Pelosinus fermentans DSM 17108: one gene and its partner. The main gene of each other region encodes a partner of the protein of the gene in region 2 in a complex. Links are inferred from orthologs where the notes say so. Each region holds a gene or a part of one and is shown on either strand. Other genes may lie near its edges. The genes, in order: dnaG and dnaB.

What was found.
Region 1: the proteins of dnaB (region 2) and dnaG are in contact, whole or in part, in a crystal structure (PDB 2R6A), measured with the Geobacillus stearothermophilus proteins. The link is inferred for Pelosinus fermentans DSM 17108 from one-to-one orthologs. Residues at the interface, in WP_033016901.1 of Geobacillus stearothermophilus: Ser13, Glu15, Ala16, Gln18, Glu91, Leu92, Asp94, Ala95, Val96, Pro97, Thr98, Ala99, Ala100, Asn101, Tyr104, Tyr105, Ile108; in WP_049624496.1 of Geobacillus stearothermophilus: Lys456, Leu457, Leu458, Pro459, Ala460, Asn463, Ala464, Leu467, Leu535, Leu536, Ile537, Ala538, Gln544, Glu545, Asp548, Tyr549, His552.

What each region holds. Positions count from the first base shown.
Region 1 is NZ_AKVN02000001.1:2,201,779-2,205,096, reverse strand. What follows is about bases 1-2,988. They hold dnaG (DNA primase), read right to left. Parts: upstream 2,407-2,988; coding sequence 595-2,406; downstream 1-594. Other genes in these bases: FR7_RS09900 (deoxyguanosinetriphosphate triphosphohydrolase), read right to left, coding at 2,826-2,988; rpoD (RNA polymerase sigma factor RpoD), read right to left, coding at 1-540. Outside these bases: more of FR7_RS09900, read right to left, coding at 2,989-3,318. UniProt on the Escherichia coli protein: RNA polymerase that catalyzes the synthesis of short RNA molecules used as primers for DNA polymerase during DNA replication.
Region 2 is NZ_AKVN02000001.1:109,087-112,265, forward strand. The notes cover bases 1-2,849. They hold dnaB (replicative DNA helicase), read right to left. Parts: upstream 2,168-2,849; coding sequence 833-2,167; downstream 1-832. Other genes in these bases: FR7_RS00515 (adenylosuccinate synthase), read right to left, coding at 1-401; lonC (Lon family ATP-dependent protease), read right to left, coding at 2,192-2,849. Also shown: more of lonC, read right to left, coding at 2,850-3,179. UniProt on the Escherichia coli protein: The main replicative DNA helicase, it participates in initiation and elongation during chromosome replication. Travels ahead of the DNA replisome, separating dsDNA into templates for DNA synthesis.

The DNA of each region.
Region 1 (3,318 bases), 2.1 Mb from region 2 along the record:
ATAATCGAATTTCTCAACGGCTTTTATTAAGCCCAAATTACCTTCTTGAATTAAGTCCAAGAATAGCATTCCACGCCCAACGTAGCGTTTTGCAATACTTACAACCAAGCGCAGGTTAGCCTCTGCTAATCTCCTTTTTGCTTCCTCGTCGCCTTCTTCCATACGCTGCGCTAATTTAATTTCTTCATCAGCTGTCAGTAAAGGTACTCGACCAATCTCTTTAAGATACATGCGAACCGGATCATCAATACTAATACCTTCTGGAATTGTTAAATCAATATCTACTTCTTCTGGAGTTACTTCTTCTACTTCTGCTACATCAGGCTCATCATGTCTTTCAGTATCATCAGGAAGCTCATCAACTATCTCAATCCCCTTACTAGAAAAGACTTCATATATCTCTTCAATTTCATCAGGAGATAAATCTTCACTTTGGAGAGTATCCATGATTTCACTATAAGTTAACACGCCACCCTGTTTTTTCCCTTTGTTCACCAATTTAGTTACAAATTCATTTGATATCATCTTTTTCTCTGTCATTTTACTCCCCTCCTCCATTGGCCACTCCAATCAAGGCGTAGTTTCTTTTTGGAATTATAAGTTGCGCAATTTATTAATTTCATCGTTTATTCGCTGACTTTCTGCTAATGCCTGCAGAAAACCACTATCCCCCAGACGTTCTAATTCATCAGCCCTTAATCGGTGCTGTTCATATAAAAACTTTAAATTTGTTAGGCGCATATTTTTTATACAATCATCAACCATTTTGATATTATCAGTATCATTATATTGTATATCAATTAGCATAATATGAGATAATTCTGCATTTGCTGCTTCACTTAGCATCATTGTCCAAGCAGTATCTGTAATATCTTTTCCCATATTATACTCTTTAAATATTAAATTAATTATTTCGCGTCTATTTTCTCCTTGTATTTCTTCAATAGACAGTTTCTCCCTAATATATGGTATAAGAGAGCTATCTCCACACATTAATCGAACAATATGACTTTCAGCTTGTTCTAATGCGACTGAAGGTTGCTTCACAACCAACATATTAGATATATTCTTCCCTTTATTTACATTTTTATCCTTTTGTTGCTGAAACAAAAATTTACGAACTTCACTGCGTATAGCACTTTCATCAATTGCCAGCGTCTGTGAAATAGAAGCAATATATGCATTCACTTCTACTGCATTATCCGCTTCTGCCAATATAGGCACTATTTTAGATACAACAGCAACTTTTCCTTCTAGACCGCTATAATCTATACTTTGAAAAGCTTGCTTAATTTGATACTCTAAAATATCAGCTGCCTCTGCGATGAGTAATTGAAAAGCCTCAGCTCCATGTTTGCGAATAAACTCGTCAGGGTCTTTGCCATCAGGAATCGAAATTACTCGCACATTTGCACCTAAATTGCGTAGAATTGACAAAGCCCGTACTGTAGCATTTTGCCCAGCAGCATCACTATCATAAGCAAAAAATATATCTTTAGCATTACGAAGCAATAATTTAGCCTGCTCAGGAGAAAAGGCTGTACCTAATGATGCCACAACATTTCGAATACCAAAAGCATGAGCCGTAATGGCATCCATATAACCTTCTACCACAATGGCTTGCCCGGATTCCTTAATAAACTTTTGTGCAGCATCAAAACCAAACAAAATATATCTTTTATTAAAAACAGAGGTTTCTGGTGAATTTAAATATTTAGGTTGGCTATCATCAATCACCCTTCCCCCAAAACCAACTACCCGCCCCCGAGCATCAGAAATAGGAAATATTACACGACTGCGAAACCGGTCATAAACACCATCACCAGAATTTCTCTCTACGATTAGACCAGCTCTTAGCAAAACCTCTTGTTCTACACCACGTTCTAAAAAAGCATTTACCAATTTATCCCAAGCAGGAGGAGCAAAGCCAATTTTAAAACGTTCAATGACGTCATCTGTAACACCACGGGAATTTAAATATTCTCTTGCTTTTTTGCCATAAACAGTTTTTGTCAAACAAGCATAAAAAAACTCCCTAGCCATTTCATTGACACGGTATAATTTGCTATTCTCACGCTCCCTTGCCAATTCCCGCGAACTTTTCTCTTTTTCTGGCAAAGGAATATTCATTTTTTGTGCCAATACTTTTACCGCATCAAAAAAACTAATGTTTTCAATTTTCATTAAAAAATTAAATACATTTCCCCCACTTTGACAACCAAAACAATAAAAAAAACCTTTGTCAGGTGTTACTGAAAATGAAGGAGTGTTCTCATGATGAAATGGACAGCAGCCCCAATAGTTTTTTCCCTTCTTCTTTAAAGGGACATAATCTGATAAGATGCTTACAATATCACTCTCCGAACGCAACCTATCAATAAATTCATCATAAATCCCATCTTTCATAAACTCACCTTTAACCTACTTGTAAGCATATAGCCTGTTAATTTTTCATGAATAAATATTCCTATTCATCAACTTTTCGACTTATGATACAAGAATATCCTGTTTTCCTGTTTTCGCGATTTTTTCCCATATTCCTGCTAATACTAGCATATCCAATATGATTAAAAGAAAAACTACTTTCGATTTGTGATTTATTTCTACACAAATTCCCATAATCCTGCTATAAGATTCATGCGTCATAGTACTTATTATTTCATACTATTAATTGAAAGATCTTAGAATGAACTCCAAATTAGGACATAACTCCATTCATTTTACTTTCATAAACAATAGTATTCAATATAACTTATAAATATCCTCTTTTCCCTCTTGACAACTAATATTTTTTTTGATAACAAATTAGAATCTCTTCTGATAACTCATCGGGCAATCCACTTTGCCGGAATAAATAACTCTTCAAACAAATGAACTGCATAACTATCTGTCAAACCTGCAATGTAATCAACAATCGTTACCTCCAATCCCCAAATACTTTCACGTTCTAAAAATTCCTGTGGCAAGCTTTCAGGGTGAAGGGTAAAGTACTCATATAATTTTTGAATGATATATTTTGCCTTCTTGCGGTCAGGCTCCAAATCTGCTGAATGATATACTTTTCGAAACATAAACTCACGAAATTCATCCATGGCATTTTTAACTTTAGCCGAGATATGTATTTCATTACGTCCCTCAGATGCTCGAATCATATCAGAAACCATTACAGTAATCATATTAGACGGGTTTATCCCTAATGTCTTGGCCACCTTTTCTGGTAAATCAACAGTTCTAATCATCCCTGCTCGAATACCATCATCATAGTCATGACATAAATAAGCAATACGATCACCAATACGTACTATATTTCCTTCTAAG
Region 2 (3,179 bases):
GGACCAATGCCTCTTTTGGTCGTACCAATCTTATGATCACCACGATAGGTTTCTTCTGCTTCATCCAATAAACGATGATATGGCATAATAACATGAGCCCGGTTAGAAATTTTTAAACCTGAGGTATCAATTCCCTGACTCTGCATTCCCTTAATTTCCTTAAGTATGACGCCTGGATCAACTACCACACCATTACCAACAACGCAAGTCTTGCCTTTATATAAAATTCCTGATGGCAATAGCTGCAATTTAAATTGTTTCCCCTCTACTACCACAGTATGACCTGCGTTATTACCACCTTGGTATCGAGCAACAACATCTGCTTTTTCTGCCAAATAATCTACGATCTTTCCTTTTCCTTCATCGCCCCACTGAGTTCCCATTACTACTACTGCTGGCATAATATTCACCCTTCCCATCTTTTTAAAATACTTTTGCCAAAAGTTCTTTTCTCTCTTTTTAACTTCTGGTATCATTTTACTTTAGAATCTATTTCTACTTATAAACCAAACCTAATGTACCTAACCAGTTATCCACAAACTGTGGATAACTTTGTTAATAAGTTGTTTATAATTAGGCATGCTTATTTTATCCCTAGACTATAAAATTCACTCACCATCTTAGTACTCATTCAATTTAAATTTAAAGTCTAGATTTTTTCCCTCATATAGCATAGCACTTAGTACTAAAAGTGTCAATGTATTTTCGAATGTTTTTCATGTTTGTCCACCCATTGTTCGGATTTTCTTGCAAAACTTCTATTTATTTTTAATAGAAGTACTGATTTTTCCGCAAAACATCATAAAAATAGAGGAGATATCATCTACCTCCTCTATCCTGGCAATTTCGACAAATCACTAAACTTCGTAAATTGTTTGTGGAAGAATAGTTGAACGGTGTCAACTGGACCATTACGATGTTTGGCAATAATAACTTCCGTAATATTTTTCTGCTCACTATCAGGATTGTAATAGTCATCCCGATAGAGAAAAGCCACAATATCCGCATCCTGTTCTAATGATCCAGATTCTCGAAGATCGCTCAGCATCGGTTTCTTTACCTGTCTGGACTCTACACTACGACTAAGCTGAGACAAGGCGATAACAGGGACATTAATTTCCCTGGCCAAAGCCTTTAGAGAACGGGAAATTTCTGAAATCTCCTGCTGACGATTCTCGCTCCCTTTCCCCTTTCCACTGCCTTGCATAAGCTGCAGATAGTCAATAATAATTAAGCTCAAGTTATGCTCTATCTTTAAGCGTCTTGCTTTTGAGCGCATTTCCATTACGGTAATACCTGCTGTATCATCGATAAAAATAGGTGCTGCAGACAATCTGTCTGCCCCGCTGACGAGTTTCGTCCAATCTTTAGCTTCCAGCTCACCAATTCGCAATCGCTGAGAATCAATGGCGGATTCTGCACACAACATACGTTGAACCAATTGCTCTTTGGACATTTCCAGACTGAAGAATGCCACTGCCTTTTTCTCGGCAATTCCAATATGCTGGGCAATATTCAGTACAAACGCCGTTTTTCCCATACTCGGACGAGCTGCGATCAGAATCAAATCAGAGGGCTGCAGACCTGAAGTTAGCTTATCTAAGTCTTTAAATCCAGTGGAAAGACCGGTTATACTGCCTTTTGAAGCATATAGCTGTTCAATTTTATTAAATGCATCAAAGATAATACTCTTAATGGGAGTAAATTCTCCCCCCATTTTTCGGCTGGATACAGATAGTATCATTTTTTCAGCGCTATCTAAAATAGTAGCTACTTCTTCACTGCCTTCATATCCCATGCCGGCAATATTGGTAGCAGCGTTAATCAATTGACGCAGCAGTGCTTTTTCTTCTACGATTCTTGCATGATACAATACATTAGCAGCAGTCGGTACACTATTTGCCAGGGAGGTTACATAAGCAATCCCGCCCGCTGCTTCCAGCTTGTCTTCTTTGCGCAGAAACTCAATAACAGTAACCATATCCACTGCATCATTTTTATTAAAAAGTTCCAGCATAGCATTATAGATTAAGCGATGAGCTTCGCGATAACAATCTTCCGGCCGCAATAACTCAGCAACCTTAGAAATTGCCTCCCGCTCAATCAGCATGGCGCCAAGTACTGCCTGCTCAGCTTCCATATTTTGTGGTGGTATTCTATCTAACAATCAGCTTGCCTCCTCCCCATCTTGCTATGCACTTTTTTGCTCTGTATCAGACAATAGAATGGCTAGTGCTTCTTCTACGTTATCTACAGGACAGATTTCTAAGCCCAAATGCCCTTGGGGAATATCTTTTTCATTTTCTTTCGGAATAATCATAGTCGTAATACCGGCCTGCTTAGCACCATAGGCTTTCTCAAAGACACCACCGACAGCCTTCACTTTACCCTGAATGGAAATTTCACCTGTCACTGCAACATCCTGGCGAATGGGACGCTCGGTAATAGCAGAAATAATTGCCGCCAAAATGCCCGTCCCAGCGGAAGGACCATCAATGCGTCCGCCGCCAATAATGTTGATGTGAATGTCATAGTTGCCTAAATCTTCACCTGTTATCTTTCTGACTACAGCCGCAGCATTAAAGACCGAATCTTTCGCCATACTGCCCGCTGTATCATTAAAGCGCATACGTCCCTTACCCTTTTCTCCTGCTGCAAAGGATACAGCTTCAATTTCTAATACAGAACCAAGATAACCAGCCACACCCAGACCAAAGACTTTACCAACTTCACCAATATTAGCCGCCTTAAGATTTACAAAAGGAGTTAGACGGCTAACCTGTACTACTTTATATACATCCTCATGAGTAATGACGACCTTTTCCTGATCACTGGACCGATATAAAGCGATACCAAAGGCATCGGATAAGATATTAACAGCCTTACGGCCTTCAATGGTATATTCACTAATCAAAGCAGCTACATCAGATTCTAAAGCCACATCTAATTTGACTGCCGCATTATAAACAATTTCTTCTATATGCTTTGGCGTCAAAGGCTCGAAGTAAATTTCAGCACAGCGTGACCGTATCGCAGGATTAATTTCCGACGCATCTCTTGTGGTCGCACCAATCAGAATAAAATCGGCGGGCGCACCATCTTCAAAAAGCTTTCTAATGTACTTGGGAACATTCGGATCAGAAGGATCATAATAGGCGGATTCAAAAGATACTCGCTTG